DNA from 2 places in the Bradyrhizobium sp. AC87j1 genome. Region 2 is predicted to be linked to the other one. Evidence: predicted binding sites of a transcription regulator. Region 2 holds the regulator's gene; the other holds the start of a gene.
The links. The regulator PhoB, encoded in region 2, activates phosphate uptake and scavenging genes when phosphate is short. The targets are predictions, from matches to a motif close to TGTCATNNANCTGTCAT.

Region 1 (15,929 bases), on a different contig from region 2:
GCACTCAAATCCAACAAAGCCGTCGACTGGGTGCTGCATCCCTCGCTGGAGACTCACACGGACTATCAGCTCGCCAAACAGCTGCTGCCGCGCGGCGCCGGCTCGATCATCTCCTTCGGCATCAAGGGCGGCCGCCCTGCGGGGCGCAAGTTCATCGAATCGCTGCGCATGATCAGCCACCTCGCCAATGTCGGCGATGCCAAGACACTGGTGATCCACCCGGCATCGACCACGCATCAGCAGATGGACGCCGAGCAGCTCAAGGCGGCCGGCATCGGCGAGGAGCTGGTGCGGCTGTCGGTCGGCATCGAGACAGCAAGCGACATCATCGACGATCTCGCGCAGGCGCTGCGCATCTCGCAGAAGGTCTGACATCATGAAGCTTTCCGTCAACGGGACCGAGGTGTTCGTCGCGACCGGCGGCCGCGACTTCGACAAGTCCCTGCCCGCGGTCGTCTTCCTCCACGGCGCCGGCTTTGACCATTCGACCTGGGCGCTGCACACGCGCTGGTTTGCCCATCACGGTTTTTCCGTGCTGGCGCCGGACCTGCCCGGTCACGGCCGCTCTAGCGGGCCTTCGCTCGGCAGCATCGCCGAGATGGCCGACTGGACCGCGGCACTGCTCGATGCGGCAGGAGCTGCGAAGGCGCATCTGATCGGCCATTCCATGGGATCACTGATCTCCCTGGAGACCGCCGCGCGGCATCCCGACAAGGTCTCCGCGCTGAGCCTGATCGGCACCGCCGCGACCATGACGGTCGGCCCGGATCTGCTGAAGGCCGCCGAGGCCAACTCGCAGGATGCCAACGACATGGTCTCGATCTGGGGCCTCGGATTCAACGCCGAGCTCGGCGGCAGTCTTGCGCCGGGCCTGTGGATGCATGGCGGCGCGCAGGCGGTGCTGAGGTCTTGCGAGCCTGGCGTGCTGTTCAGGGATCTGTCGGCCTGCAATGCTTACGCGAATGCGCTGACCGCAGCGGCGACTGTCAAAGTGCCCACGGCCCTCATTCTCGGCGAACGGGACATGATGACCCCGGCGAAGGCAGGCAAGGCGCTTGCCGCTGCGATCCCGCATGCGAAGACGGTCGTGGTACCGGGTGCCGGCCACATGATCATGGCCGAGCGGCCGGACGAACTGCTGGCGGCCTTGCGGAACTGAGAAGGATCAATCGATCATCCGGCGCGTTGCGGTGAGATATCCCTGTCATTTCCAGAGGGAGCTCACCCCATGCCAAGACAAGAAGTGATCCGCAAAGCGAAGCAGGACAAGCGCGCGGGCAAATCGGCAAGCACGCAGGCCGGCGAATTCGTCAAGGACGAGATCGACAGGATCCGGAAGGGCAGGCACGGCGCGCGGTCGACCAAGCAGGCCATCGCGATCGGCCTGTCCGAGGCACGCCGCGCCGGCGTCGATCTGCCGCCGCCGCGCAAGGGGCGAACCAAGGCATCGACACGCCGCAGCGCCAAATATGCTTACGAGGTCGGCCAAGGCAAACGCACGCCGAAGCGCCGGCCTAAGGTGTCGCGCGCCGTCGAGAAGGTCCTGAAGAAGGAGCCGCGCTCCACCGCATCCCGCAGCGCGCTGTCGAAACAGAGCAAGCGAGCCGCAAACCGGCGAACCGCGGCGTCGCGTTCAGCTGCCGCGCGGAAGGCGAGCCAGACCAAGGGCGCCAAGACCCGCTCCGCTGCCGCGAAGAAAGCGGCCCGCACCAGGGCACGCCGCCGGAGCTGATCAGCTCAGGCGATTGCGACGCTCCGAGAACACGGCCCGCGCCGCGCGCTCGGCTTCGCGCGCCGAGCGGAACTGACGGCCTTCGAGACTGTCGAACAGGCGCTCGGAGGAGAAGAAGCGGAAGCCGCGGGCATCCCTCGTGACGATGCCCGCGGCACGGTCGTGGATCTCGATGATGTAGGCGTTCGACTGGGTGTGGGACATGACTGCTCGTTCGCCGGAATTCCGGCGCTCCTGTCTGAAGATTCTTCGTGCGGGAGTTGCTAGAAGGCCGTCAGCAACAACAACAGGCGCCGGTTGCGACCGAGACACAGCGCCGCGTCATGCAGGCTTGCATGTCATCGGGATTGCGCTGGTGTTCGGTTTTCATGTCGCGGCTTCAAGCTCGGAGAGCAGTTTCGAGGCTCCGAATATCAAGCGATTGGCGCGTCAGGTCAATGAAATGGCCATCCATATTTGCCGTGAGCGCGCTGGAGCGCTTCTCCCACGGTGAGCGGTGGCAGCCGGATTTATCTCGCGCGGCTCGCTCCTCTTCCTTCTCCCCTTGTGGGAGAAGGTGGCGCGAAGCGCCGGATGAGGGGTTCGTTCCGCAGGTTCAAATGAGCGAGACTAGCGCGCGGAGAGAACCCCCTCACCCGTCTCGCCGCTATGCGGCGAGCCACCCTCTCCCACAAGGGGAGAGGGCAAGAAAGTTCTCACCACATCGTCGCGGCGGCGCGCTCGGGCCAGATGCGATCGTACTCCGCGCCGCCGACCTTGTTGTCGCTCATCTCGGCGAGGATCTGGCCGGGCGTCGGCAGCGTCTTGGGATCGATGCGCTTATCGGGATTCCAGAGGTCAGAGCGGACGATGGCGCGGGCGCACTGGAAGTAGATTTCGTCGACCTTCATCACCATGACGCTGCGCGGCGCCTTGCCCTCGACCTTGAACGATGCCAGCAGCTCCGGATCGATCGAGAGATGGGCGCGGCCGTTGGCACGCACCGCATTGCCGGAGCCGGGGATCAGGAACATCAACGACGCCCTGGGATCGCGCACGATGTTGCGCAGGGAATCGACCCGGTTGTTGCCGCGGCGATCCGGCAGCATCAGCGTCTTGGGATCGTGGATACGGACGAAGCCGGGCAAATCACCACGCGGCGAGCAGTCGATGCCCTCGGGGCCGATGGTGGCAAGCGCGGCGAACGGCGCCTTCTCGATGAAGACGCGGTAGAGCGGGGTGACGTGGTCGGCGACTTTCACGGTCGAGGCGTCGTTGGTGGCGCCGTAGATGGCCTCCAGCTGTTCGATCGTTTCAATCACCGACATTCCGTTCTCCTTGCTGTACTGGCTAATCGTGCCCGCCCTCATTCCTGATCACGCGCACGAGCTGGCGGGCATGATAGTCCGCGCTGCCGGCATTGAGGATGGTGATGTCCGCCTGCGCCGACCTGTCGTCGACGCTGCGGGTGAGGCGCTCGGCGATGTTGCCGTCGCTTTGTCGCGCGCGCGCAGCCAGCCGCGCGGCCAGCACATCCGGCGGCGCCGTGATCGCAACCACCACGATTTCAGCGTAGGCCTGGCGCAGCGCGCCGATCACGGTGCGCGAGACGTTGGCGACGACCGTGCGGCCGGCGCGGATATCGTCGTTGATGTCGAGCGGCAGCGCGTAGGAATGCCCGTGCGCGTCCCAATGCACGGCGAAATCGGCATGCTCGCACGCGCGGCGGAATTCGTCGGGACCGAGCGCGACATTGTCTTCGTCGGCGGAGGATTCACGCGTCACGATGCGGCGCGGGAAGACAATGTCGTGATCGTCAGCGCAGGCCGCCTGCGCGAGCCGCAGCAGCGTGTCCTTGCCGGCGCCGCTAGGACCGACCACCAGCACGAGCCGTCCGGGCCCGATCGCGCCGGTCTGCTCGCCCGCCGTGGTTGCGCTCTCGCTCATGCGACACGGCTTCCTTCGCGCCAGACGCTGCGGACGACGGGAACGTGGCCCGCGACATGCACGCGAATGAGGTCGGCGCGCTTGCCGATCGCGACCTCGCCGCGGTCGGTGAGGCCAACTGCCTCCGCCGGTGCCTTGGTCACGGTGCGGATTGCCGCGGGAAGGCCGATGGCGGGGACATGCTCGGGCAATTGCAGCGCCCCCATCAGGAGGCTCGACGGGATGTAGTCCGACGACAGAATGTCGAGCAGTCCTTCGCGGGCGAGATCGACCGCGGCGATGTTGCCGGAATGCGAGCCGCCGCGCACGACGTTCGGCGCGCCCATGAGAATGTCGATGCCGGCCTGGTGCAGACCGCGCGCGGCTTCCAGCGTGGTCGGGAACTCCGCCACCGAGACGCGGTCACGCACCGCGTCCGCGACGTTCTCCTCAGTGGTGTCGTCGTGGCTCGCCAGCGGGATCTTGTACTGATGCGCCAGCGACACGATCTCGCGCATGTTGGTCGCGGCATAGAGCTTCTGATACTCGAAGCGCTTTGCGAACAGCTCGTCGAGCTCGGCATCGGTCTTGCCGCCGCCCTTGCCGCGGTAATAGTCGCGCAGCTTGACCTCGTCACGGAACTGGCGCTGGCCGGGCGTGTGGTCCATCAGCGACATCAGCTTGACGTCGGGACGGTCGATCAGCTCCTTGGCTTCCTCGACCACGCTCGGCATCGGGATCTCGCAGCGCAGATGCAGGAAGTGATCGGCGCGCAGCAGGCTGGCGTCGCGCGCGGTCGTGATCGCGGCGGCGAGCACGCCGGCGCGGCCGTCGACCTCCTCGGCACCGTCCTCGCGCCAGACCCGGAGCGAATCGAACACGGTGGTGATGCCCGAAGTCGCGAGTTGGCCGTCGTAGGAGATGACGGCGGCAACCGGATTCCAGAACACCTTTGGCCGCGGCACGTAATGGGCTTCGAGATGGTCGGTGTGCAGCTCGATCAGGCCCGGCATGATCAAATCGCCGCCGGCATCCTCGGCACCCGCAGGCGCCCTACCCTCGCCGATCTCGGCGATGCGCCCGTCGGCAAGAGCGAGCCAGCCTTGCTCGATCACCCGGTCAGCCAGCACGATCCTGGCGTTGGCGATCACAATGTCCTTCGGCTTGGCGTTCATTTCCATTTCCCTCAGGCCGCGGCGGCAAAGCTGGTGACGTCGACGATGCGGTCGGCAATCAGATGACGGATTTCGTCGTCATGGACAATGGCGACCATGGCGACGCCCTGGCGTTTCTTCTCGGCGACCAGCTCGACCACGACGGCGCGGTTGGCGGCATCCAGCGAGGCGGTCGGCTCGTCCAGCAGCAGGATCGGCAAATCCGAGATGAAGCCGCGCGCGATGTTGACGCGCTGCTGCTCGCCGCCGGAGAAGGTCGCGGGCGGAAGCTGCCAGAGCCGCTCGGGAATGTTGAGGCGCCGCAGCAGGTTACCTGCGCGCTGCTGCGCATCAGTGCGTGGCATTCCGTTCACGATCAGCGGCTCGGCGACGACGTCGATGGTGGCCACGCGCGGCACCGCGCGCAGGAACTGGCTGACATAGCCGATGGTCGAGCGGCGGACGTTGAGGATCTGCCGCGGCTCGGCGCTGGCGAGATCAATCACTGCGCCGCGGTGGCGAATGCCGATGCGGCCGGAGTCGCAACGGTAATTGCCGAAGACCATTTTCAGGATCGAGGACTTGCCGGCGCCTGATGGTCCCGACAGCACGACGCATTCGCTCGCGTTGACCTGGAAGGTCACGCCGCTGACGACAGGCAATTCGATGCCTCCCTGCAGGTGCATGGTGAAGGTCTTATTGGCATCAGTGATGTCGATCATGGCGGTCATTGGAAAACTCATATTGAAAGGTTCATGGCGGCAGGATCGAGGAGACGAGGAGTTGCGTATAGGGCTCGCGCGGATCGTCGAGCACCTGGTCGGTGAGACCGGTTTCGATGACGCGGCCGCCCTTCATCACCATCACGCGGTGCGACAGCAATCGTGCCACCGCAAGATCGTGGGTGACGATGATGACGGCGAGGTTCAGCTCGGCGACGAGGCTGCGCAGCAGGTCGAGCAGCCGCGCCTGCACGGACACGTCGAGGCCGCCGGTCGGCTCGTCCATGAACACCAGCCGCGGCTCGGTGACGAGGTTGCGCGCGATCTGGAGGCGCTGGCGCATGCCGCCGGAATAGGTGCGCGGTGCATCGTCGATGCGGGCGGTGTCGATCTCGACACGGGTCAGCCAGTCGGACGCGGTCTCGCGGATGCGGCCATAGTGATTCCAGCCCACCGCCATCAGCCGCTCGCCGACATTGGCGCCGGCCGAGACCGCCATGCGCAGGCCCTGGGCGGGATCCTGATGCACAAAACCCCAGTCGGTGCGGTACAGGAAGCGCCGCTCGGCTTCGCCGAGCGAGGCGAGATCGCGGGCGACACCGTCGCGCATCCGATAGGACACATGGCCGCCGCTGGCCGCGAGCTGGCCCGACAGGAGTTGAAGCAGCGTCGACTTGCCCGAACCTGATTCGCCGACGATCGCCAGCACCTCGCCGGGATAGAGTGCGAAGGAGACGTCGCGGCACGCGGCGATGCGGCCGAAGGATTTGCTGAGGGAGGTCGCGACCAGCAGCGGCTGGTCGTTTTCGAGCGCGGCCTGGTCAACCATTGGTGCCTCCTTGCGCCTTCTCCTTGTACGGCGCGGCGCTGAGGCTGCCGTGATGGCCGGCGGCCTGGCGGCTCTCGCAATAGTCGGTGTCCGAGCACACGAACATCCGTCCGCCCTTGTCGTCGGTGACGATCTCGTCGAGATAGGAATTCTCCGCGCCGCACAGCGCGCAGGGCGCGTTGAAGCGATAGGGCTCGAACGGATGGTCCTCGAAATCGAGCGACACCACCTTCGTGTAAGGCGGGATCGCATAGATGCGCTTCTCGCGGCCGGCGCCGAACAGCTGCAGCGCCGGGCAATTGTCCATCTTGGGATTGTCGAATTTCGGCGTCGGCGACGGATCCATCACGTAGCGCGCGTTGACCTTGACCGGATAGGCGTAGGCGGTGGCGATGTGGCCGAAGCGGGCGATGTCCTCATAGAGCTTCACATGCATCAGGCCGTATTCGGCCAGCGCATGCATGCGCCGCGTCTCGGTCTCGCGCGGCTCGAGGAAACGCAACGGCTCCGGGATCGGCACCTGATAGACCAGCACCTGGTTTGCGTGCAGCGTCGCCTCCGGGATGCGGTGACGGGTCTGGATCACGGTCGCCTCCTCCGTCGCCGTCGTGGTGGCAACGCCGGCGGTCTTGGCGAAGAATTTTCGGATCGAGATCGCGTTGGTGGTGTCGTCGGAGCCTTGATCGATCACCTTCAGCACGTCGGCGGGGCCGAGGATCGCAGCTGTGACCTGCACGCCACCGGTGCCCCAGCCATAGGGCATCGGCATCTCGCGGCTGGCGAACGGCACCTGATAGCCGGGAATAGCGATCGCCTTCAGGATCGCGCGGCGGATCATCCGCTTGGTCTGCTCGTCGAGATAGGCGAAGTTGTAGGCAGGCGCGTTCATTCCGCGGCCTCCTTCATGGCGTCAGGCGCCTGGGCGTCAGTGAATTCCTTGCGCAGCTTGCGGAGCAGGCCGAGCTCGGACTGGAAGTCGACGTAATGCGGCAGCTTCAGATGCTCGACGAAGCCGGTGGCCTGGACGTTGTCCGAATGCGACATCACGAATTCTTCATCTTGCGCCGGGGCGAGTGCCTCCTCGCCGAGCTCGCGGGCGCGCAGCGCGCGGTCGACCAGGGCCATCGACATGGTCTTGCGCTCGCTCTGGCCGAAGGCGAGGCCATAGCCGCGGGTGAAGCATGGCGCTTCGGTCGCGGAGCCCTTGAACTGGTTGACCATCTGGCACTCGGTGAGCTCAATCGAGCCGAGCGGCACGGCGAAGCCGACGTCTTCCGCCGAAAATTCCACCTCGACCTCGCCGAAGCGAATCTCGCCGGCGAAAGGATGGTTGCGGCCATAGCCGCGCTGGGTGGAATAGCCCATCGCCAGCAGGAAACCTTCGTCGCCGCGCGCCAGGTTTTGCAGGCGCAAATCACGATCCGCCGGGAAGTTCAGCGGCTCGCGGGTGAGATCGCCGACGCTGGCGCCGTCCTCGGCCTGCGGCGAGGATTCGATCAGCCCGTCGCGACCGAGAATGTCGGTCACGCGCGGGGTCGGCGCCGTTGACGCTTCCGCCGTTGCGGGCGCCTCCGGCACGAAGCCTTCGGCGAGCGCGGGATCGAGCAGGCGGTGGGTATAGTCGAAGGTCGGTCCGAGGATCTGCCCGCCGGGAATGTCCTTGAAGGTCGAGGACACCCGCCGCTGCACGCGCATCGCACCGGTGTCGACCGGCTCGCTCGCGCCGAAACGCGGCATCGTGGCGCGGAAGGCGCGAACCAGGAAGATCGCCTCGATCAGATCGCCGCGCGCCTGCTTGATCGCGAGCGCCGCGAGCTCGCGGTCATAGAGCGAGCCTTCGCTCATGACGCGGTCGACGGCGAGCCCAAGCTGTTCCGAGATCTGGTCGAGCGTGACCTCCGGAACGCCTCGGTCGCCGCGCCGCTTATCTGCGAGCAGGCGATGGGCGTTCTCGATGGCGCGTTCGCCGCCTTTGACTGCGACATACATGCTTCTAGCTTCCCTTGCTCACGATACGCGTGGTGCGAGGGATCGCGACCACGGCGTCATCGGCGACCAGCACCACATCGGTGCCGCGCGGAAACAGCGCCTCGTTGACACGCAGACGCTCGAACAAATCGAAAGGTCTGATCGCGGCATTGAGCATGGCGACGCCGTCGATGCCGGGGCCACGCAGCTCGAAACTGCGCCCTGCGTCGAGGCTATCGACCTGGAAGATCACCGTGGTGGACCGATCCGGATATTCGCTGGTCCCGAGCGCGAAGCGTTCGAGCGGCGGCAGCGCACCGCCGTCACTGATCAGCGCAAAACTCGCGATGGAGGAATCCTGCACCACCGGCGCGCCGGTGTGGAACTTCAGCCATTTCACCACGTCCGGGCTCTCCGACATCCGCGCGTCGAGCCAGAGCGGCGTGTCGTGGTCGAACAGCGTCAGCGCGATCGCGGCCGTGCCGCGCATCATCCTGTCGGGCGTCCCCGCGCCCGGCACGATGCGCTGGACCGACCCGGGCCGCGCCATCGCGTCCATGACCGAGCGAAAGGTCGATTGCGCCGACAGCACCTTGTCGGCGAAGCCCGGCGGCAGTTCCGCAATCGTGGTCATGATCTCACCCCTCACCGCGCACCATGGTGTAGAAATCAACCTTCGTTGCAGCGGTCTCGGCCGCTGCCTGCGCGCGGCCAGCCATAAGCTGCTCACGCAACGGGGCGATAACGTCCCGCTCCACCGCTCCGCCGAAATCCCTCGACTGCACCAGCGCATCGCACAGCGCGATCAGCCGCGCCTTCTCACCGTCGCGCCCGAGCGTGTAGCCGAAGCCGACCTCGCCGCTCGCCAGCCGGACCGCGGCGCGCGACACCGTGGCTTCACCGAGATTGAACGGCGCGCCGTCGCCACCGACCCGGCCGCGCAGCATGACGAGGCCGTTTTCGGGCGCGCGCAAATCCTGATGGGCCGGGACAGCCAAGTTGCGGAGGCGGGCGGCGATCTCGCCCGCCTCCGCGTGCGCCAGCACGGCCATGGCGGCCTGGCGCTGGGCTTGCTGGTTGTTGTGCTGGGTCACCTGATCCACCGAACCTTTGACAGAACTTGCCGCATCGAAGTTGTCTATTATAATAGACAACTTCATACGGGAGCGCCATGACTGTTTCGTGACAAAGCTGTGATTTCTGGGCTAGGCTGGCCGGCGATATGAGCATGCAAGACACTGCGTCGTCTGGCGTCGCGCTATGGCGCCTCGTTGCCGACGGCATCGAGCGCGGCATCGCCGACGGCCGTTTCGCGGCTGGCGACAAATTGCCGGGCGAGATGGAGATCGCCGAAACCTATCGGGTGAACCGCCACACCGTGCGGCGCGCGCTGGCGGCCCTTGCCGAGCGCGGCCTCGTGCGCGCCGAGCGCGGCAGCGGAACTTATGTCGAAGCGCAGAAGCTCGCCTATCCCTTGCGCTCGCGCACCCGCTTCTCCGAGATCGTCGGCGCCGGCGGCCGCGAGCCGCGCGGGCAGTTGATCGAGGCGACGGACGATGTCGCGACCCGTGAGCTGGCACGCGAGCTCGGCCTGAAGGCCGGCGCGCCGCTGGTGCGGATCGAGGCGATTCGCCTTGCCGACCGCACGCCGATCTGCGTCTCCACCACCTGGCTGTCTGCGGAATTGTTTCCGGGTGCCGGCGCCGTGTTCGCGGCGACGCGCTCGATGACGAAGCTGCTGGAACATTACGGCGTCCGCGACTATCGCCGCGGCGCGACCCGGATCACCGCCGGTATAGTCGACGCCACCGACGCGGCCCGGCTCGATCTCGCGCTCGGACGGCCGATCCTGGTGGTCGATGCGACCGACCACGATCTGCAGGGCAAGCCGCTGGTGACCAAGCATTCGCGCTTTGCGGCGGAGCGCGTGGAGTTTCTGGTGGAGTCGTAAGGGGCTCTCTCCAAGAAACCGGAGCCGTAGGGTGGGCAAAGGCGCACTTCGCGCCGTGCCCACGATCTTTCTCGATTGTTAAAAATGGTGGGCACGCTGCGCTTTGCCCACCCTGCGGCACCTGTGATCAGGCGACAGCCCTTCGCCCAATGATCGCAAAGCGCAGCTTGCCCGAGATGAAATCGATCGCGGCGACCGCGACCAGGATCATCAGGATCAGGAACGACACCTTCTGCCATTCCAGCACGCGGATCTGCTCGGCGAGTTGGAGGCCAATGCCGCCGGCGCCGACGATGCCGATGATGGTGGCCGAGCGGGTGTTGGATTCGATGAAATAGAGCACCTGCCCGGCGATCACGGGCAGGACCTGCGGCAACAGGCCGAAGCGGATCTCGTGCAGCGGGCTGCCGCCGGAGGCGCGGATGCCCTCGACCTGCTTCTGGTCGGCGGCCTCGATCGCCTCCGAGAACAGCTTTCCGAAGGCGCCGAAATCCGACACCGCAATGGCGAGCACGCCGGCGAACGGGCCAAGCCCGACGACGTTGATCCACACCAGCGCCCAGATCAGCGTGTCGACGCCGCGGATCGAATCCAGGACGCGGCGGACGGGAAAGCGCAACAGCTTCGACGGCACCACGTTGCGCGCCGCGAGCAGGCTGACCGGAAGCGCGAATACCGCCGCCAGCGTCGTGCCGAGCAGCGCGATCGACAGCGTCTCGCCGAGCGCCTTCAGATAGATCGGGAGCGACGATCCGGGGTCAGGCGGGATCATCATCAAGGTGATCCAGCCGAGCTGGCTGAGGCCTGCGAAGAAGCGCGACGGCGAGAAGTCGAGATCGACCAGGCCGTAAATGAGGATCGCGAACGCCGCGACGATCATCGCCGGTGTGGCAAGCCGCGCCGAGGCCGGACGGTCGAACACATCGGGATAGCGCGCACGAAGCTCTCGCGTGTCGACCGCTTGCCGCCTCGTCACGTCCGCGCCTCCTTGCCGAACAGACGGCCGCGCAGCCAGCCGGTGCTGATGTCGATGATGAACACGGTGACGATGATGGTCAGCAGGATCGCGCTGACGTCTGAGTAGTAGAATTTTCGGATCGCGACGACGAGCTCCTGGCCGATGCCGCCGGCACCGACGAAGCCCATCACGGAGGCTTCACGGACGTTGATCTCGAAGCGCAGCAGTGCATAGCTGGCATAGCCCGCGGTCACCTGCGGCACGACGGCGAACCGCATGCAGGACAGCCAGCTCGCGCCGGTCGAGCGAATGCCTTCGACCGGCTTCATGTCGGCGTTCTCGACGATTTCCGAGAACAGCTTTCCGAGCGCGCCGGTGGAGTGGATCGCGATCGCGAGCACGCCCGCCATCGGTCCGAGCCCGAAGGCGATCACGAAGATCAGCGCGAAGACGATGCCCGGAACGGTGCGGGCGAACTCGAGCAGGCGCCGGACGACGAAGCGCAGCCAGGGTGCGGGCGACGTGTTTTCAGCGGCGAAGAAGTTCAGGCAAAATGCCAAGGTCGCGCCGATCAGCGTGCCGACATAGGAGATCAGCAGCGTCTCGCCCAGCATCTTCAGCCATTTGCGCCAGCCCCAGAGCCACTCGCCGACATCGGTCCAGACGCGCTGGCCGTTGTCGAGCGTGAGGATGCGGTCGAAATAGCTGACGAAATTGCCGAAATAGGTGAACAGCGTGCGCAGATTCACTTCCGCGCCGATTCCCGCGAGAACCAGCGCGGCGGCGAAGACCGCGATCCCCAACAGCAGGCGGAGCCGCCTGCGCCCGACCGCCTGGCGATAGGCGGCGTTGAGCACGGCAAGCTGCTGCTCGGGGAGGATCGAAACCGCTGTTGTCATCGGCCTGAGATAAGTTCCGTCAAAGAAAGGGCCGGGTCCATGGACCCGGCTCCAGTTACATCGCCCTGAGATCAGGACGCCTTCTTTTTACGCAGCGCATCGACGAACTTGATCAGCTCGATCGTGCCATCCCAGTCCTTGGTGGTGGCGGGATGAAAGCCCTTCTTCTGGCCGTCGGAGAGGCGGTCGAACGCGGCCTTGTCCTTGGCCGGCGCGTCGAAGAACGCCTTGGCGATAGCGGCCTTGGCGTCTTCCGGCAGGTCGGAATTGTAGGCATAGGGGCCATTGATGATCGGCGCCGACTTATGGATGATACGGAAGTCGTCCTTCTTCATCGCCGAGCCGTCGGCATTCTTCAGCATGCCCTTGGTCAGCATCTGCGCCAGCGTGGAATCGTCGTCGCTGGTCCACTGGTTGGCGGCAACGTCGACCGTGCCCTGCGACAGCGCCAGCATCGCGTTCTCGTGGCTGCCGGTGAAGACGACCTTGCTGAAATAGCCGTCGGCATCGGGGATGCCCATCTTGTCCAGCTCGAAGCGCGGCACATTGTTGCCGGAGGTCGAGTTCGGATCGACGAGGCCGAGGTTCTTGCCCTTGAGCTGGTCGACGCTCTTGTAGGCGCTGCTCGCTTTGACGAAGAACACCGAGTAATAGCCGGTCGAGCCGTCGGCGTTGATGTCGTTGGCGAAGGCGTCGGACTTGACGCCGGTCAGGCGGGCGCGGGCGAACGAGGCCGAGCCGTAGCTGGCGATGTGGATGTTGCCGGCGCGCTGGCCCTCGATGACGGCGGCGTAGTCGTTGGCGATGCGCAGCGTGACCTTCACGCCCAATTCCTTGGAGAGATAGTTCACGAAAGGCGCCCAGCGCTCGGTGACGCCGGAGGCGTTCTCGGCCGGGACGACCGCAAAGGTCAGCTCGGGATATTTCGCCTTCCAATCGTCGGCGGAGGCGGAGGCCGTGAACGCGAGCGCGGCGGCGCCGGCGAGAATTAATCTGCGAGTGATCATGATACCCTCTTCATCGGTTGGGGTCGGTTGACGCAAAACTGACAACAAAACAGGTGGCGCTTCAGGCCGCCGCGGCCGTTCCGAGCGCCGGCACGCCCTCGGGCGACGGGACAGGCATGGCGCCCATGACGTCGGCGGCTTCGAGATCGTAAAGCTCGCGCGCGACGTGGTCGGTCAGTGCGGCCGGTGCGCCGTCAAACACGACGCGCCCCGCCGCCATGCCGATCAGGCGGTCGCAATAGCTCCGGGCGAGATCGAGCGAATGCAGATTGCAGAGCACGGTGATGCCGAAATGCTTGTTGATGCGCAGCAGCGCATCCATCACGATCTTGGTGTTGCGCGGATCGAGCGATGCGATCGGCTCGTCGGCGAGGATGATGTCGGGCTGCTGCACCAGCGCACGCGCGATCGCGACGCGCTGCTGCTGGCCGCCTGAGAGCTGGTCGGCACGCTGGGCGGCGAGCGATGCGATGTCGAACTGTTCGAGTGCCGACATCGCCAGGGCCTTGTCCTGCTCGGGCCACACTTGCGACAGCGAGCGCCAGGCCGGCATCGTCGCAAGGCGTCCCATCAGGACGTTGGTGAGGACATCGAGCCGGCCGACCAGGTTGAATTGCTGGAAGATCATGGCCGACCGCGCCCGCCATTGCCGCAGCTCCTTGCCGCGCAGCGCGGTGACGTCGATGCCGTCGAACAGGATGTGGCCCTGCGTCGGCGTCGCGAGACGATTGATGGTTCGCAGCAGCGTCGACTTGCCGGCGCCGGACCGTCCGATCACACCGACGAAGCCGCCGGGGGAGACTTGAAACGAAGCGTCGTCCACTGCGGCTTTCGCGCCGAAGCGACACGTCAGACCTTCCACCACCAGCATGCAGGACTCCAGATTAGCTGGAGCCAACCGCTAACGCCCGCGCTTGACACTTGTGTGACACAGCCGTTGCAGTGCGGCGATCCTACACACCTCATCCCCTGTCATCGCCGTGTCATGACATCGTCATCAAGCCGCTCGAAGAGGAACGCCCGCCCTCCCGCTTCGGATGCAACATGGCCGTCAAGATTCTCTCGGTCCAGCCGACCATCGACCCCTCGGCCAAGCTGCACGAGACCAGGCTCGGCGCCTATACCGAGGTCGGCGCGCGCACCATCCTGCACGACGTCGCGATGGGCGATTACTCTTATGTCGTGAACGATTCCCAGATCACCTACACTACCATCGGAAAATTCTGCTCGATCGCGGCGATGACGCGCATCAATCCCGGCAATCATCCGATGCACCGCGCGACCCAGGCGCATTTCACCTATCGCTCCAGCGCCTACTTCGAGGGCGAGAGCGACGACGCCGAGTTCTTCGACTGGAGGCGCCAGCATCACGTCCATATCGGCCACGATGTCTGGATCGGCCACGGCGCGATCGTGCTGCCGGGCCGCAATATCGGCACCGGCGCGGTGATCGCGGCCGGCGCCATCGTCACCAAGGACGTGCCGGCCTACACCATCGTCGCCGGCAATCCGGCCCGCATCGTGCGGCGGCGGTTTTCGGAAGAGATCGCCGGAAGGCTCGCGCGGCTCGCCTGGTGGGACTGGGATCACGACAAATTGCGCGAAGCGCTGCCCGATTTCCGCAAGCTCGGGATTGAAGATTTTCTCGCGACATACGAAGCACGGGCGACTCCCCAGACCAGATCCCTTACCAGCAAACGAAACGCGGTCGCGTGACAGACATTTTCCTTGAAGGCGGCCGGGCCCTGATCGGCACCGAACTCGTCGAAACGTCATTGGCGGTGTCGGGACAGGACATCGCGCAGGTCGATGCCTCACGGGGCCGGGCGCGGCTGATAATCGATTCACGCAACCTGCTGGTGCTCCCCGGCATCGTCGATCTGCATGGCGATGCCTTCGAGCGGCAGATGATGCCGCGCGCCGGCGTCGACTTCCCTATCGACGTCGCGCTCGCCGACAGCGATCGCCAGGCGATCAGCAACGGCATCACCACGGTGTTTCACGCCACGACCTGCTCGTGGGAACCGGGCCTGCGCAGCGCCGACAACGCGCGCGGCCTGATGGAGGCAATCGAGCGGCAGCGTCCGCAATTTGCCGCCGACACCCGCTTCCATCTCCGGCACGAGACCTACAATCACGACGCCGAGGCCGAGATCAGCGAGTGGCTCACCGAGGGCCGCGTCGATCTGTTCGCTTTCAACGACCACATGGACGGCACCGTCGCCGACATGGCCAAGCCGCGCAAGCGCAACCGTATGGTCGAGCGCACGGGGCTTTCAGCTGAGGAATTCGATCGGCTGGTCGAACGCGTGGTCTCGCGCGCCGCCGAGGTGCCGGCTTCAGTTGCGCGGCTGGCCGCCGCAGCGCGCGCGGCCCAGGTGCGGATGCTCTCGCACGACGATGCGACGCCGGCGATGCGCCAGGAGTTTCGCGAGCTCGGCGCTGACATCGCGGAGTTTCCGATCAACGAGGAGACGGCACGGGCGGCAGCAAGCCACGGCGATGCCATCGTCTACGGCGCGCCGAACGTCGTGCGCGGCGGCAGCCACACCGGCTGGACCAGGGCCTCCGACATGATCGCTAAGGGGCTCTGCTCGGTGCTGGCGTCCGACTATTATTATCCCGCGCAGCTGCTCGCAGCGTTCCGCCTCGCCGCCGACGGCGTGCTGCCGCTGACGGAAGCCTGGAATCTGGTCTCCGCCGGCCCGGCGCGCGCCACCGGCCTTGCCGATCGCGGCGTGCTTGCGGAAGGACGCCGCGCCGACATTCTGCTGGTCGACGACAGCGTGAAGCTGCGGCCGCGG
Region 2 (15,929 bases):
GCGGTGTCGCCGGGATCGAGGTTGCGCAGCACAGCGTTGGTGCCGACCTGCCAGATCACGAGATCCGGATGCACGTCGATCACCTGCGTCTGGAGGCGCTTCATCATCTCGGGCGCATCCTCGCCGCCGACGCCGGCATTGACGACGGTGATGTCGGCGGTCGGATAGTGGCGGCGCAGCTGGGCAGCAAGACGGTTCGGATAATTGAATTCCGGCGAGCTCGCGCCGAATCCTGCGGTCGACGACGAGCCGAACGCGACGATGAGGACGGGCTGGCCGGCCACGAGCTTGCTTGCAACATGCGGCAGCGAGCCCATCGCCTTCGAGCCGCCCTTTGACGGCAGGCAGGGCACGCGGTTGAAGACGTCGCCGGCGGATTTGGCGACCTGCTTCACCTTGTCGATGGCGCGCGCCGTGATGCCGCGCTGCTCGGGCGAGGTCACGGCAACGGTGGTCTGGGACGGCGAAGCGGGAGCGGGATCAGCCGACTGCGCCGGTGCTTGTGTCGCCTGCGCGGCTTGGGTCTGCGCATGCGAGGCTGGCGCCAGCAACAACAGCACTGCTGCTGCAGGTGCGGCCAGCCATGCCGTCAGGCAAAAAGGGCGGAGAGAACTCATTAACGCTAGACCTCAATTTTGCTGCTGGGCCGGCTCCAGATGGGCTGCGTCGATCACGAACTGTGCCAACGCCCGGCCAAGGCAATCATGAACCTGCTTCGCCAGTTCGGGCCCGCGGGACGGACTGAACAGGTCGAACTGACCCTGATCATTCCACTGCCGCATGATCGTGAAGCGATCGAACAGCGGGATGTCGTGCTCCTGCGCCACCACGCGCATATTATCGAGAAAAGGCTGCGCCGAGATCATGGTTTCGGTGCGCGGGCTGTACTGCAAATTCATCAAGACGACGTCGGCCCCTGCCTTTTGCAGCGCAACAACCCCGTCGGTCACCGCGCTCCGAAATTCGTCGGGATCGATGGATCGGATAGCATCCACGGTCCCGGTCTGCCAGATGACCAAAGTAGGCGTCTTTGCTTCCACCAGCTTAACGAAGGTCGAGGCGGCCTCCTCCGCCGTTCTCTTGCTCTGTATTTCTACGGAGACGTGCACCGCTTCTGACGGTGGCAGCTTTTCCTTCAGAACCGCTTCCATGCGCGCCGGATAGGAGCTGCCCTCCGAGGACGGAATCGTGGTCGAGCGGCTGCCGACGACCAGGATTTCGAGCGGCTTGCCAGCCTTGACGGCCTCGGCGACCTTAGGAAGCTGGCTTTCGCTGGTAAGCAGATAAGACGGCAATTCGCACGCCGCGGGCGCACCGGCAGGCGCGGCATCGCCCGCGCGCGCCACAGGCGCGGCGAGGCTACCGCATAGCAGGACCAGGCTCAGGAGAACCTTCGCCTTCATCAGCCCCCTCCCGCCAGATCGGCGTTGCCGACGGCGTTTTTGGTTTTCGCACCGCTCTTGTCAGCCACGCGTTTGTACCACGAAATCACCCAGGCCACGCCCCACATGATCAGGACCCCGGAGAGACTAATCAGCGCATGCATGGCTGCGCCGCCGGAGACTTCGGCGAGAATGAAATGCCCGGCGAAGGCCAGAAAGACGCCGAGGCAGAAGATCTCGAGAGAATGCTGGCCACATAGAATCAATGGTCGCAACCAGCGCGATTTCAAGCCCGGCCAATCCCGGGGTAGGAAGCGGACGGTGAGCGCGGCCAGCGCCAGGAAATGCGTGAAGCGCAGCACGTCGAGATCGGTCTTGTCGATCGGATACATCCACTGCTCGACCCGCTTCGGCATGAATTGGGAGAGCTGCGGCACGTACCAGGTCAGCGTCACGTAGAACGCCGCGGCGAGATAGGCGATCGCGATCCACATCGTCACCGGCGAAGCCAGGATACGCGACATCCGTCGCGCACCTCCGAGCGCGCACCATGCCCCGAAGACGAACAGCAATTGCCAGGCCAACGGATTGAAGGCCCAGAAGCCGTTCGGATAGGCGGAGAAGTAGAGATCGTACTCCCAGGTGACCGCGTAGAGCACGACCGAGAGGCCGAGCGTGACGTCGGGGCGCCATTTCATCGACCACAGGATCAGCGGCAGCGCCAGCATCAGCACGATGTAGAGCGGCAGCACGTCCATGTTGACGGGGCGGAAACGCAGCAGCAGCGCCTGCACGATGGTGACGTCGGGCTGCTTGAGGAAATCCATGATACCCATCTCTTCGGTGTAGAGCGGGTTCTCGAACCGGGTCGCCACATAGGAGATTTCGGCGAGGAAGATCGTGAACAGGAAGACGTGGGCGACGTAGATCTGCCAGACCCGGCGCAGGATGCGCGCGGTGGCGATGACGACGCCGCTCTCCAGCATCGCCCTTCCGTAGACGAAGGCGGCGGTGTAGCCGGAGATGAAGATGAAGATCTCGGTGGCGTCGCTGAAGCCGTAATTGCGGATCGTGAACCAGGTCAGCAGACTCGGCGGCAGATGGTCGATGAAGATCAGCCACAGCGCCAGCCCGCGGAACAGGTCGAGCCGGAGCTCGCGCTCGCCGATGGCGGGCAGCGTGATGGCCGGCGCGGTCGCGCGCGGCTTCGCCCCCGCGGGCTTGCTGTCCACAGCCATGCTGTCTGCAGGCTTGGCGTCTGCAGGCTTGGCGGTTCCCGCGATCGTCGATCCCGTCACATGGTCGGCAATGGTCATCGGGGCCTAAAAACCCTTCCGCAAATCGCGACGTTGAGGAGTGTACCGGTCCGGTCGTCATCTCGCAAAGCGGCCGGATCACGTCCGGGTGTCATTCCCTTTGAATTCTGGCGGGACGATGTCGCCAAAGCCGCCTCCGGCGTTTGGTTCCAGCGCCCGATTTCGGTATGATAGCAACCATGTACCGCGCCGTGACCCGCCAGATCGAAGTGACCGTCGAGCCGAACTTTGTTCCGGAGCAGTCGTCGGCCGACCGCTCCCGTTACTTCTGGTCCTACACCATCGTCATCGTCAATTCGGGCGAGGAGACCGTGCAGCTCAAGGCGCGGCACTGGATCATCACCGACGCCTCCGGGCGCCAGCAGGAGGTGAAGGGCGAGGGCGTGGTCGGCGAGCAGCCGATCCTGGCCCCCGGCGAGCGCTTCGAATACACCTCCGGCGTCCCGCTCTCGACCGCCTCCGGCTTCATGACCGGCCGCTACCAGATGGTCACCGAAAGCGGCGAGCGCTTCGAGATCGACGTGCCGGCGTTTTCGCTGGACAGCCCGGACAATAAGAGGGTGTTGAATTAGGAGCGACGCTCCTTGCGCAGCTGCCGTAGGGTGGGCAAAGGCGCAACGCGCCGTGCCCACCATTTTTCGCGAATTCGGAGACAAATCGTGGGCACGCTTTCGCTTTGCCCACCCTACGATATTGGGGCGCTTGGCAAGCAGCAAAGTAGGATGGGTAGAGCGAAGCGAAACCCATCGTCCCTCATCCTCGCGGAAGCATGATGGGTTTCGCTTCGCTCTACCCATCCTACGACAGCCAATTTGCAGACACGCCTTCGCAGCCTCGCGGCTTGAATCGCCCGAGCTTTGCTTGATCGCTCCACCCTCTAATCCAAGAGGGCGCAGGGAAGGCCGGGTGCTGGCTCGCACCCGCGGTCCGCTGCGCGAAAAGCACACGCAGAAAGAACCGCACAGCAGCATACAGGTGGTGCCGATCACTCGGCCTTCCCTGCGCGGTGGCTGGACGGCTTATGCCGTGATCTCCCGGGAGCCGACCATTCCTTCTGGCCTCCCTCGCCCCGCGAATTTGGATGATGCAGTCTGCCCGGTTGGGCTCGCTCGCACCTCCGCGGAAGCTTGACCGTAGCAACGACGGCCAGGACCACACGGTTTTGCCGTACGCACGGCCCGCCATTTCGCCGCAGTTTTTCCGGCCCCGTCGACGAAGCCGGAAACTTACAGACGAGACGAACCTGACAGCGCCGCTCATCCGCACGAAGCCTCGGGCTCACAGGGACTACCCGCCCTGCCCGCGCCTCTCGTGCCGACGCTGCCGCGTCCACCGCAAGCCCGGCTCGCGATAGTGACGACACATGATCGCCCCTCTTGGATGAGCCGGGATGGGCGATAGATACGACAAAACCGAATTTCGGTAAAGTGGAATATTTTTAGCAAGGCGGATTGACAGAGGGCGACACAGCAAGCTGCCGTAGGGTGGGCAAAGCGAAGCGTGCCCACGTTTTTGGTCGTCATCGAGAGATCGCGGGCACGGCGCAAGTGCGCCTTTGCCCACTCTACGAGAGCTCGCTACGCGTCCTCCACGCCGGCCTCGTCCGGCGTGAAATCGTACACCGAGCTACAGAACTCGCAGGTGACGACGACCTTGTCGTCCTTGACCATGGCGGCGCGGTCGTCGGGCGAGAAGCTCTTCAGCATCGAGGCGACCGCATCGCGCGAGCAGGAGCATTGCGCCTTGAGGACCATCGGATTGAACACGCGCACGCCGCGCTCGTGAAACAGGCGGAACACCAGCCGCTCGCCGGAGAGCTCGGGATCGATCAGCTCGACGTCCTCGACGGTCTCGATCAGCGAGCGTGCCTCGACCCAGGCGTCGTCTTCGGCAACGCTGTGCACCTCGACGCCATCGGGGGCATCGCCGGGATGCAGATCGGCCTGCCGCGCGCGCTCCGCCGCCTTCGGCAGAAACTGCATCAGCATGCCGCCGGCGCGCCAGCGATGCTTGCCGCCGTCGTTGGAGCGCCATTCCTCGCCGACCGCGAGGCGCACGCGCGTCGGGATCTGCTCGGAGCGCAGGAAATATTCGTGGGCGGCGTCTTCGAGGCTGCCGCCGTCGAGCGCGACCAGACCCTGGTAGCGGCTCATGTCGGGGCCCTGGTCGATGGTCATGGCGAGATGACCGCGGCCGAGCAGCGTGCCGGAATCCCTGGTATCGCCGAGACGCGCGGCATCGAAGCGCGCATAGGCCCGCAGGCGATCCGGCGCCATGTAGTCGACGACCAGGAACGACACCGGGCCGTCGGTCTGGGCCTGCAGGATGAAGCGCCCCTCGAATTTCAGCGCCGAGCCGAGCAGCGTCGTCAGCACGATGGCCTCGCCGAGCAGCTTGCCGACCGGCGCCGGATAATCGTGCTTGGTCAGGATCTCGTCGAGCGCCGGGCCAAGCCGCACGAGGCGCCCGCGCACGTCGAGCGCATCGACCTCGTAGGGCAACACGGCGTCATCGATCGGAACCGCTGATGGCGCGCGAACCGGGCCTTCGGGGCCGGCTTTCATCTGAGGGGATTGGGAAACCATGGGGCGTTATCTGGGGTCGGAGGGTGGGAATTGGAAGGGGCGCTGGGTGGCGTGTTCCGGATGCGAATTGGACTGTATCAAGCCGTCTCAAGCCTGCTGTCGTCCCGGACAAGCGTAGCGTAGCGAAGCGCAGATCCGGGACCCATAACCACAGGACTACGTTGCAGCCAGCGATGACAACTCCGAGTCCTCGCCAAACGACTTCCTGTGGTTATGGGTCCCGGATCTGCGCGCGCTTTAGGCGCGCTTGTCCGGGACGACAGTTGTGTGTGAGGCCGCGGCCGGGCTTCGTGCGCCCTTACTTCACCGCGTCAAAGCACCAGGCCAGAATGCCCTTCTGCGCGTGCAGGCGATTTTCGGCCTCGTCGAACACGACCGATTGCGGACCGTCGATCACGTCATCGGTGACCTCCTCGCCGCGATGGGCGGGCAGGCAGTGCATGAACAGCGCATCGGGCTTGGCCAGCGACATCAGCTTGCCGTTGACCTGATAGGGCTTGAGCACGTTGTGACGATGCTCGCCTTCCTTGTCGCCCATCGAAACCCAGGTGTCGGTGACGACACAGTCGGCGCCGCGCACGGCGGCTTCCGGGTCGGTGCCGAGCATGATCGGCGCGCCGGTCGCCTTGATAAAGTCGCGCATCGCTTTTTTCGGCGCGAGCTCCGGCGGCGTTGCGACGTTGAGCTGGAACTTGAAGCGCTCGGCTGCGTGAGCCCAGGACGCCAGCACGTTGTTGTCGTCGCCGGTCCAGGCCACCGTCTTGCCCTCGATCGGGCCGCGATGCTCCTCATAGGTCATGAGGTCGGCCATCACCTGACAGGGATGCGAGCGCCGCGTCAGGCCGTTGATGACGGGCACGGTGGCGTTGGCCGCAAGCTCCAGCAGCGCATCGTGGTTGAGGATACGGATCATGATGGCATCGACATAGCGCGACAGCACGCGCGCGGTGTCGGCGATGGTCTCGCCGCGGCCGAGCTGCATCTCGGCACCGGTGAGCATGATGGGCTCGCCGCCGAGCTGACGCATCGCGACGTCGAACGACACGCGTGTCCGGGTCGACGGGCGCTCGAAAATCATCGCCAGCGTCTTGCCTTCGAGCGGCCTGACCGGCTGCTGCGCCTTCTGCTTCGCCTTCATGGCGGAGGACGCCGCGAGCATGGTCTTGAGCTCCGACAGCGGCAGCTCGTTGATATCGAGGAAGTGCTTCGGGGACTTGCTCATCAGCCTGCCGCCCGCTTGGTCTGGCTGGACGAGATTGCGGCGCAGGCGCGCTCGAGCCGCCCGACGCTGTCCTCGATCTCGGCTTCGGTCACGATCAGCGGCGGCAGGAAACGCACGACATTGTCGCCGGCACCCACCGTGAGCAGTTTTTCATTGCGCAGTGCCGCGACGAGATCGCCGGAGGGCACCACGGCCTTGATGCCGATCAGGAGGCCCTCGCCGCGCACTTCGCTGACGACATCGCCATGACGGTCGATCACGGAGGCGAGCTTCTGCTTCAGCAGCAGCGACATCTTCTGCACGTGGTCGAAGAAGCCGGGCTTGAGCATGACGTCGAGCACCGCATTGGCCGCGGAGATCGCCAGCGGATTGCCGCCGAAGGTCGAGCCGTGCGAGCCGGGCCCCATGCCGGCCGCCGCATCCGCGGTCGCCAGCACAGCGCCGATCGGGAAGCCGCCGCCGAGCGCCTTCGCCAGCGACATCACGTCAGGTGTGACGCCGGTGCGCCGATAGGCGAACAGATCGCCGGCGCGGCCCATGCCGGTCTGCACCTCGTCGAAGGCGAGCAGCAGGCCCTTCTCGTCGCAAAGCTGGCGCAACGCCTTGAGGAAGGTCGGCGTTGCCGAGCGCACGCCGCCCTCGCCCTGGATCGGCTCGATCAGGATGCCGGCGGTGTGCGGGCCGATCGCCTTCTTGACGGCCTCGATATCGCCGTGCGGCACCTGGTCGAAGCCTTCCATGGGCGGGCCGAAGCCTTCGAGATATTTTGCAGAGCCAGTCGCGGCGAGCGTTGCCAGGGTGCGGCCGTGGAAGGCGCCTTCGAAGGTGATGATGCGATAACGTTCCGGATGCCCCTTGGAGAAGTGATGATGGCGGACCAGCTTGATCACACCCTCCAGCGCTTCGGCGCCCGAATTGCAGAAGAACACGAAGTCCGCAAAGCTCTCGTTGCAAAGCCGGTTGGCGAGCTTCTCGCCATCCGGGCTCTGGAACAGGTTCGACATGTGCCAGAGCTTCGTCGCCTGCTCCTGCAGCGCCTTGATCAGATGCGGGTGGCAATGGCCGAGCGCATTCACAGCCACGCCCGAGGTGAAATCGAGATAGCGATCGCCATTGGTCGCGATCAGCCAGCAGCCTTCGCCGCGCTCGAAGCCGAGGTCGGCTCTGGCGAAAACGGGGAGCAAATGCGGCGCTGCGCTGTTAGTCATGATGTCACTTGAATGTTGAGGACGGTGTGACGCGTGCATTGCGCAACGCACCATCGACCGGCCCGGAAAACGAAACGTGCCGCCTTTTAAGGGCGGCACGCGGGACTATCTTATGCTTGGCAAGACGGGTGTCAATGCCGCCCGGAAAGCCTCGGGAAACGCTGAATCCGTAGTCTTGCGGTGCCGATTTTGCGGGTTTTCACCACGGAACATGTGGAAGCGAGTCGGCGGACTCTTGCGCGGGAGTCACGCCATATTGTAGCGTTTGGATTGTCAGATACGACATCTCGTGCAGCGGTTCTGATCTCAAGAGTCCTCATGTACCGGCGTAAGCGTTCGGGCGTCAGTCACGCGCCCGGCGAGCCTTAAGGGATTCTGGCGGCACGGGTTTTTGAAGGCTTAGGCAATCGCTGCGAGGCCCCAGGATGGCTGGCGCGTAGCGAGGGAAAGGGTGCAATGACGGTTTTGACCTGGTCCGACGATCGCGTCGAGCAGCTGAAAAAGCTCTGGGAGGCCGGACTTTCGGCCAGCCAGATCGCAGCTGAGCTCGGCAATGTGACCCGCAATGCCGTGATCGGCAAAGTGCACAGGCTCGGTCTGTCCGGCCGCGCCAAGAGCCCTTCATCGGCAGCGCCCCGGCCGCGCAAGGCGCGTCCCGCGCAGCACTTGATGCGGGTGACCCGCCCCATCGCGCGCGGCAACACCGCGCTGGCACAGGCCTTCGAGGTCGAGGTGGAGGCTGAACCGGTCACCTACGACAACGTGGTGCCGATGAGCCAGCGGCTGTCGCTGCTCGAGCTGAACGAGGCGACCTGCCACTGGCCGGTCGGCGATCCCTCGAGCCCGGATTTCTTCTTCTGCGGCGGCAAGGCGCTGTCCGGCCTGCCCTACTGCGCCCAGCACTCGCGCGTGGCGTATCAGCCGGCGGCGGATCGCCGTCGCGCCCCGGCAAAGCCGGGCCCGCGCTGAGCACGGCCTCAGGCGACATTGAGACAAAGAAAAGCGCGCTGGCCGGCGCGCTTTTTTGTTGGCTTATCGCGAGCAAACCTTACGTCTGCTCCGCCTTCGCGAAGCGATCGTCGAGCGCGTAGCCGGCGCCGCGGACGGTGCGGATCGGGTCCTGCTCGCGGCCGAGATTGAGCAGCTTGCGCAGGCGGCCGATATGGACGTCGACGGTGCGCTCGTCGATGTAGATGTCGCGGCCCCAGACGCTGTCGAGCAGTTGCTCGCGCGAGAACACGCGGCCGGGATGCTCCAGGAAGAACTCCAGCAGGCGATATTCGGTCGGACCGAGATCGATCGGCCGGCCCGAGCGCGCCACGCGGCGCTTGTCGCGGTCGAGCTCGATGTCGCCATAGGCCAGCACCGTCGCGAGCCGCTCAGGACTGGCGCGGCGCAGCAGGCCTTTCACGCGCGCCAAAAGCTCCGGCACCGAGAACGGCTTGACGATGTAGTCGTCGGCGCCGGTCGCAAGTCCCCGCACCCGCTCGCTCTCCTCGCCGCGCGCGGTGAGCATGATGATCGGCAGCTGCTTGGTGTCGGGCCGCGTGCGCAGGCGGCGGCACAGCTCGATGCCTGACAGGCCCGGCAGCATCCAGTCGAGCACGATCAGGTCCGGGATGTGTTCCTTGAGGCGGGTGTCGGCGTCGTCGCCGCGCATGACCGTCTCGACGTCATAGCCGTCGCCTTCGAGGTTGTAGCGAAGCAGCTCGGTGAGAGCTTCCTCGTCCTCAACCACCATAATGCGTGCGCCCATCGGGTCGTCGCTCCTTCAAGTCTTCAGGTATTCGGGACCGTCGTGGCGAAGGTGGTCATGTCGCCCTTCGGCCGCTTGTCGGTGATCGCCTGGCCCTCGATCATGTAGAACACGGTCTCGGCGATGTTGGTGGCGTGGTCGCCGATCCGCTCGATGTTCTTGGCGCAGAACATCAGATGGATGCAGAACGAGATGTTGCGCGGATCCTCCATCATGTAGGTGAGGAGCTCGCGGAACAGCGAGGTGCAGATTGCGTCGACTTCCTCGTCGCCCTTCCACACCGCCATCGCCGCCGGCAGATCATGTGCGGCATAGGCGTCCAGCACCGACTTGACCTGCTGCTGCACGAGGTCGGTCATGTGCTCCAGGCCGCGGAAGAGTTTCAGCGGATGGAAGTCGGTCTCCAGCGCGGCGACGCGCTTGCCCATGTTCTTGGCGAGGTCGCCGATGCGCTCGAGATCGGTCGCAACGCGCATGGCGCCGACGATCTCGCGCAAATCCACCGCCATCGGCTGGCGGCGGGCGATGGTGAGCACCGCGCGTTCCTCGATGCGCTTCTGCAGCGCGTCGAGCTCGGCGTCGATGGTGACGACGCGCTGGCCGAGCGCGACGTCGCGGCGGATCAGCGCGCCGACGGAATCGACGATCATGCGCTCGGCGATGCCGCCCATCTCGGCGACCAGGCGGGTGAGCTCCTGGAGGTCGGTGTCGAAAGCTTTTGCGGTATGTTCAGTACCCATGTCGCGTCTCCTCAGCCGAACCGGCCGGTGATGTAATCCTGCGTGCGCCGGTCGCTCGGCGACGTGAAGATCTTGCTGGTGTCGTCGAATTCGATCAGCTCGCCGAGATACATGAAGGCGGTCTTGTCGGAGACGCGCGCCGCCTGCTGCATGTTATGGGTGACGATCGCGATCGTGTAGTTCTCGGACAGTTCCTGGATCAGCTCCTCGACCTTGGCGGTCGAGATCGGGTCGAGCGCCGAGCAGGGCTCGTCGAACAAAATCACTTCGGGGCGCACCGCGACGGTGCGGGCGATGCACAGGCGCTGCTGCTGGCCGCCAGAGAGCGACAGGCCGGAGGCGTTGAGCTTGTCCTTGACCTCGTTCCACAGCGCGCCGCCGCGCAGCGCCTTCTCGACGCGGTCGTCCATCTCGGACTTCGAGATCTTCTCGTAGAGGCGGATGCCGAAGGCGATGTTCTCGTAGATCGTCATCGGGAACGGCGTCGGCTTCTGGAACACCATGCCGACCCGGGCGCGCAGCAGATTGAGGTCGAGCCTGGGGTCGAGGATGTTGGTCTGGTCGAGCATGAGCTGGCCGGTGGCACGCTGGCCCGGATAGAGGTCGTACATCCGGTTGAAGATGCGCAGCAGGGTCGACTTGCCGCAGCCCGACGGGCCGATGAACGCCGTGACGCGGTTGGCACCCAGCGTCAGGTTGATGTTCTTCAGCGCGTGGTGCTCGCCGTAATAGAAATTGAGATTGCGCACCGTCACCTTGGCCGGGGCTTCCGGCAGCGGCTGCGAGGCCAGATGAGCGTTGGAACTCATGGATACGGACAGGTCGGTCATTTTGCAGTCCTCTCGGCGCCGAGGATGCGCGCGCCAATGTTCAGGGCAAGCACGGTGAGCGTGATCAGCAGCGCGCCGCTCCAGGCCAGCTGCTTCCAATAGGCGTAGGGGCTCTGGACGAAGTTGTTGATGGTGACCGGCAGGTTGGCCATCGTCTTGTTCAGGCCGAGGCTGAAGAACTGGTTCGACAGCGCCGTGAAGAGCAGCGGCGCGGTTTCGCCGGCGACGCGGGCGGTGGCGAGCAGCACGCCGGTGATGAGGCCCGACCGGGCCGCACGATAGGCGATCCGCTTGATCACCAGCGAGCGCGGCAGGCCGAGCGCCGAGGCCGCCTCGCGCAGCGGGTTCGGCACCAGCAGCAGCATGTCCTCGGTGGTGCGCAGCACGACCGGGATCACGATGACGGCGAGCGCGAGCGCGCCCGCGATCGCGGAGAAGCCACGCATCGGCACCACCACCGCGCCATAGATGAACAGGCCGATGATGATCGAGGGCGCCGAGAGCAGGATGTCGTTGATGAAGCGGATCACCGAGGTCAGCCGGTCGTTGCGGCCGTATTCGGCAAGGTAGGTGCCGGCGAACAGGCCGAGCGGGGCGCCGATGCCGACGCCGATCAACGTCATGATGATCGAACCGACGATCGCGTTGCGCAGGCCGCCTTCGGTCGAACCCGGCGGCGGCGTATCCGCGACGAAGATCTCAAGATTGAGGCCGGCCAGGCCGTTGAAGAGCAGCGTGATCAGGATCAGCGCGAGCCAGGTGACGCCGAAGGCGGCCGCGGCGAAGCAGAGCCCGCGGATGACGATGTCCTTGCGGCGACGACGCGAATAGATCGGATTGAGCGCCATGACGTTACTTCCCCGCCTTCTTGTCCAGCCGCATCAGCATCAGCCGCGCTGCGGCCAGCACGAAGAACGTCAGCACGAACAGCAAGAGACCGAGCAGGATCAGGCCGGACTGGTGCAGGCCGTCGCTCTCGGCGAATTCGGATGCGATCGCCGCCGAGATCGTGGTGCCCGGCGCGAAGATCGATGAGGAGATGCGGAACGAATTGCCGATGATGAAGGTCACCGCCATGGTCTCGCCGAGCGCGCGGCCCAGCGCCAGCATGACGCCGCCGATGATGCCGACGCGGGTGTAGGGGATCACCACGCTGCGGACGACCTCCCAGGTGGTGCAGCCGACGCCGTAGGCGGCCTCCTTCAGCACCGGCGGCACCGTCTTGAACACGTCGACCGAGATCGAGGTGATGAAGGGCAGCACCATGATGGCGAGGATCAGCGCGGCGTTGAACGTGCTGAGATAGGACGGCGGACCTGCGAAGATCGCGCCCAGCACGGGCACGCCGTCGAAGATCTTGATCATGAAGGGCTGGAAGGTGTTGGCCAGGAACGGGCCCAGCACGAAGAAGCCCCACATGCCGTAGATGATCGAGGGAATGCCGGCGAGCAGCTCGATCGCCATGCCGATCGGGCGGCGCAGCCATTGCGGGCAGAGCTCGGTGAGGAAGATCGCAATGCCGAGACCGACGGGAATGGCGATCAGCATCGCGATGAAGGAGGTGACGAGCGTGCCGTACATCGGTCCGAGCGCGCCGAGCACGGGCGGATCGGCCGACGGCGCCCAGCGCTGCGTCCACAGGAAGGAGAAGCCGTATTCCTTCATCGCCGGGAACGCGCCGACGATCAGCGAGACGATGATGCCGCCGAGAATGAGGAGCACCGAGATCGCGGACAGCCGCGTGATCCAGTAGAAGGTGACGTCGCCGAGCTTGAACGCGCTCAAGGCCTTGGCGCGGTCATACGGTCCGGCGTCGTCGATTACATCGCTCTGAACGACCATTTCTGCCACGCCGATCCCCTGTGCCCGATAATATACGCTTGTTGTCAGTCTTTTTGTCGGTCTCGCGCTCCGGACGCGGCGCGCGCCGATCCGGAGCGGAAGTCTTGTAGTCCCCGCCCTCGCGGAGCGGCACACTGGACGATGCTTCGCATCGCCAGGGTCGCGCCGCGTCCGGGACGCGAGAGCCTTACTTAGCTCTTGATCTCGCTTAGCTCTTGATCTCGGCAGCCCAGGTCTTCTCGATCAGGGTCACGACGCCTTCGGGCATCGGGATGTAGTCGAGCTCTTCAGCCGCCTTGCCGCCGCTCTTGAAGGCCCAGCGGAAGAACTTGATGGCTTCCTGCGAGGCCGCCTTGTCGGTGGCATCCTTGTGCATGAGGATGAAGGTCGCCGCCGTGATCGGCCACGACTTCTCGCCGGGCTGGTCGGTCAGGATGACGTAGTAGCCAGGCGCCTTGGCCCAGTCGGCGTTGGAAGCGGCCGCCTGGAAGGCTTCGACGGTCGGCTGCACCGGCTTGCCTGCCTTGTTGATGAGACCGGTATAGGTCAGCTTGTTCTGCTTGGCATAGGCGTACTCGACATAGCCGATCGAGTTCTTGGTCTGGCTGATGTTGCCCGACACGCCTTCGTTGCCCTTGGCGCCGACGCCGACCGGCCACTCGACCGCGGTGCCCTCACCGACCTTGCTCTTCCAGTCCGCGCTGGCCTTGGCGAGATAGTTGGTGAAGTTGAAGGTGGTGCCCGAACCGTCCGAGCGGCGGACCACGGTGATGGCGTCCGAGGGCAGCTTCAGATTCGGATTGAGCTTCTTGATCGCGGCGTCGTCCCACTTGGTGATCTTGCCGAGATAGATGCTGGCGAGCGTCTCGCCGTCGAACACCATCTCGCCGGGCTTCACGCCCTCGAGGTTGACGACGGGGACGATGGCGCCCATCACCATCGGCCACTGGACGAGGCCATCCTTCTCGAGCTGCTCGGCCTTGAGCGGCGCGTCGCTGGCGCCGAAGGTCACGGTCTTGGCCTGGATCTGCTTGATGCCGCCGCCGGAGCCGATCGACTGGTAGTTCAGACCGTTGCCGGTCTCCTTCTTGTAGGCGTCAGCCCATTTGGAATAAATCGGGAACGGGAAGGTCGCACCGGCACCGGTGATGTCGGCAGCAAAGGCCGCCGTCGTCGAAGCGGCGACCATGCCGGCAGCGACGATCGTTTTGAGGAAATTCATGCTGGTCTCCATACAGGGGAGCGAAGCGCCAACCGCGCCCGATCGCGCTCCCCGCGCCGCCCCTTTAGGAGCGGTCGGCTGTGCTTTTACGAAGGTTTCGTGACAGTCGGATGACACACTCAAGCGATTGAAATCGCTGGAGTTTCAGGTCTAAACTAAAGTCTTAGCCTGGGGAAAACAGGCGGTAAAAGTGGCGCCCTGCCGGGGCACACTTTCGATCAAAAGCCGGCCGCGATGGCGGTTAAGAATATGTTTCACCAGCGATAATCCGAGCCCCGTGCCGCCCTGCGAGCGGCTGTCGCCGACGTCGACCCGGTAGAATCTCTCGGTCAGCCGCGGCAGGTGCTCGGGCGCGATGCCGGGGCCGAAATCGCGGACCATGATCCGGATTTCCTGAGTTCCATCAGTGGCCGCGGCTGGCGTCAGCGACACGATGACGCGTCCGCCGGAGGCACCGTATTTGAGCGCGTTCTCGATCAAATTCTCGAACAGGCGGAGCAGTTCTTCGCGGTCGCCCGCGATCATCACCGGGCTATCAGGAAGATGGATCTCGACCTCGACCTGACGCTCGCGCGCCAGCGGCTCGAGCCCGTCGGCGACCTGGCGGATGATCGGCAGCAAATCGACCAGGGTGTCGGGCCGGACATGGGCCGACAGCTCGACCCGCGACAGCGACAACAGATCGTCGATCAGGCGCGCCATGCGGGTGGCCTGGTTGTGCATGATGCCGAGGAAGCGCTCGCGCGCCTTGGGATCGTCCTTGGCCTGGCCCTGCAGCGTGTCGATGAATCCCGACAGCGCGGCCAGCGGCGTGCGCAGCTCGTGGCTGGCATTGGCGACGAAGTCGGCGCGCATCTCCTCCACCCGGCGCAGCGGCGTCTGGTCGTGGAAGGTCATCAGCATGCATTTGTCCGCGCCGCCGAAGCTGGTCGGCACCGGCACCGGCGTGATCATGAGCTCCAGCCAGCGGTCGACCGGGACGTGGTCGAGATAGGTCGCGCGCCGCGGCTCGGTGGTCGCGATCGCCTCGCGCAGCGCGGTGATGATCTCCGGCGAGCGCAGCGCGAACTGGGCGAGCTCGTTCCGGCGCAGCGCCGGCGCGAGCTGGGCGGCGGCGGCATTGAGATGGATGACGCGGCCGGCGCGGTCGAGCAGCACCGCCGGATCTGGCATGCCGGCGACGACCGCGGCCACCGCCGCGCTCTCGACCGGGTTGATGCGCCTGACGTCGTCGCGCGAGGCGGCGGGATCATGCAGTCGCCACGGGACCAGCGCCGCCGCCGCGATACAGAGGAACACGATCGCGGCGTGCAGCGCCGACAATTCGCCGAGCGAGACGACGACGGACAGCGCCAGCGCCGCGGCGATCAGGATCACGGTCGAATGCCGCAGCCGGTCGGACCAGGGCTGGGCGGAGGGAGAAGATGGGGCGTCGATCGCCATCGGGGCGGACTTCTCCTGGGGCTTGTCTGAAGGCCTGTCCAAATAAGGCTTGGCGCCGTCAGGCACCGCTGTCGCTGCGCTCTCTCACATAAGCGGCTTCACGCGCCGGGCCGGGGTCGAGCTTGAGCGCCGCCTGCTGCAAGCGCTTCGATCGTGCGCCGATGATAACTTCGCGAAACGTCAGCAAGATTACAGATATGACGAAGGGCGACAGATAATAGAGGACGCGGAACAGCAGCATGCCGCCCAGAAGTTCCTCGCGATCCATCTGCCAGAGACCGACCAGCATGGCGGCGTCGAACACGCCGAGCCCGCCCGGCGAGTGGCTGGCGAAGCCGAGCAGGGTGGCCGAGACGAAGATCACCGCGACCACCACGAAGCCG

Region 1: phnC (phosphonate ABC transporter ATP-binding protein) is a predicted target of PhoB. The motif match lies at 14,107-14,123, and genes of this name have one in related genera.

The regions. Positions count from the first base shown of each region.
Region 1 is NZ_PTFE01000038.1:29,961-45,889, forward strand. Features, by position in the region: gene CV770_RS20430 (O-acetylhomoserine aminocarboxypropyltransferase) at 1-372, shown strand, start outside; gene CV770_RS20435 (alpha/beta fold hydrolase) at 377-1,159, shown strand; gene CV770_RS20440 (DUF6496 domain-containing protein) at 1,229-1,732, shown strand; gene CV770_RS20445 (hypothetical protein) at 1,733-1,936, opposite strand; gene CV770_RS20450 (pyridoxamine 5'-phosphate oxidase family protein) at 2,428-3,039, opposite strand; gene phnN (phosphonate metabolism protein/1,5-bisphosphokinase (PRPP-forming) PhnN) at 3,062-3,658, opposite strand; gene CV770_RS20460 (alpha-D-ribose 1-methylphosphonate 5-triphosphate diphosphatase) at 3,655-4,812, opposite strand; gene phnL (phosphonate C-P lyase system protein PhnL) at 4,824-5,522, opposite strand; gene phnK (phosphonate C-P lyase system protein PhnK) at 5,545-6,342, opposite strand; gene CV770_RS20475 (alpha-D-ribose 1-methylphosphonate 5-phosphate C-P-lyase PhnJ) at 6,335-7,231, opposite strand; gene CV770_RS20480 (carbon-phosphorus lyase complex subunit) at 7,228-8,331, opposite strand; gene phnH (phosphonate C-P lyase system protein PhnH) at 8,336-8,944, opposite strand; gene phnG (phosphonate C-P lyase system protein PhnG) at 8,949-9,413, opposite strand; gene phnF (phosphonate metabolism transcriptional regulator PhnF) at 9,533-10,261, shown strand; gene phnE (phosphonate ABC transporter, permease protein PhnE) at 10,389-11,237, opposite strand; gene phnE (phosphonate ABC transporter, permease protein PhnE) at 11,234-12,118, opposite strand; gene phnD (phosphonate ABC transporter substrate-binding protein) at 12,190-13,125, opposite strand; gene phnC (phosphonate ABC transporter ATP-binding protein) at 13,187-13,996, opposite strand; gene CV770_RS20520 (transferase hexapeptide repeat family protein) at 14,170-14,841, shown strand; gene CV770_RS20525 (alpha-D-ribose 1-methylphosphonate 5-triphosphate diphosphatase) at 14,838-15,929, shown strand, end outside.
Region 2 is NZ_PTFE01000033.1:53,962-69,890, forward strand. Features, by position in the region: gene CV770_RS18790 (SGNH/GDSL hydrolase family protein) at 1-617, opposite strand, end outside; gene CV770_RS18795 (SGNH/GDSL hydrolase family protein) at 630-1,403, opposite strand; gene CV770_RS18800 (OpgC domain-containing protein) at 1,403-2,698, opposite strand; gene apaG (Co2+/Mg2+ efflux facilitator ApaG/CorD) at 2,878-3,270, shown strand; gene CV770_RS18815 (Hsp33 family molecular chaperone) at 4,276-5,283, opposite strand; gene argF (ornithine carbamoyltransferase) at 5,582-6,505, opposite strand; gene CV770_RS18825 (aspartate aminotransferase family protein) at 6,505-7,713, opposite strand; gene CV770_RS18830 (GcrA family cell cycle regulator) at 8,170-8,682, shown strand; gene phoB (phosphate regulon transcriptional regulator PhoB) at 8,762-9,469, opposite strand; gene phoU (phosphate signaling complex protein PhoU) at 9,493-10,209, opposite strand; gene pstB (phosphate ABC transporter ATP-binding protein PstB) at 10,221-11,039, opposite strand; gene pstA (phosphate ABC transporter permease PstA) at 11,036-11,887, opposite strand; gene pstC (phosphate ABC transporter permease subunit PstC) at 11,892-12,881, opposite strand; gene pstS (phosphate ABC transporter substrate-binding protein PstS) at 13,090-14,103, opposite strand; gene CV770_RS18865 (ATP-binding protein) at 14,254-15,546, opposite strand; gene CV770_RS18870 (putative bifunctional lysylphosphatidylglycerol flippase/synthetase) at 15,605-15,929, opposite strand, start outside.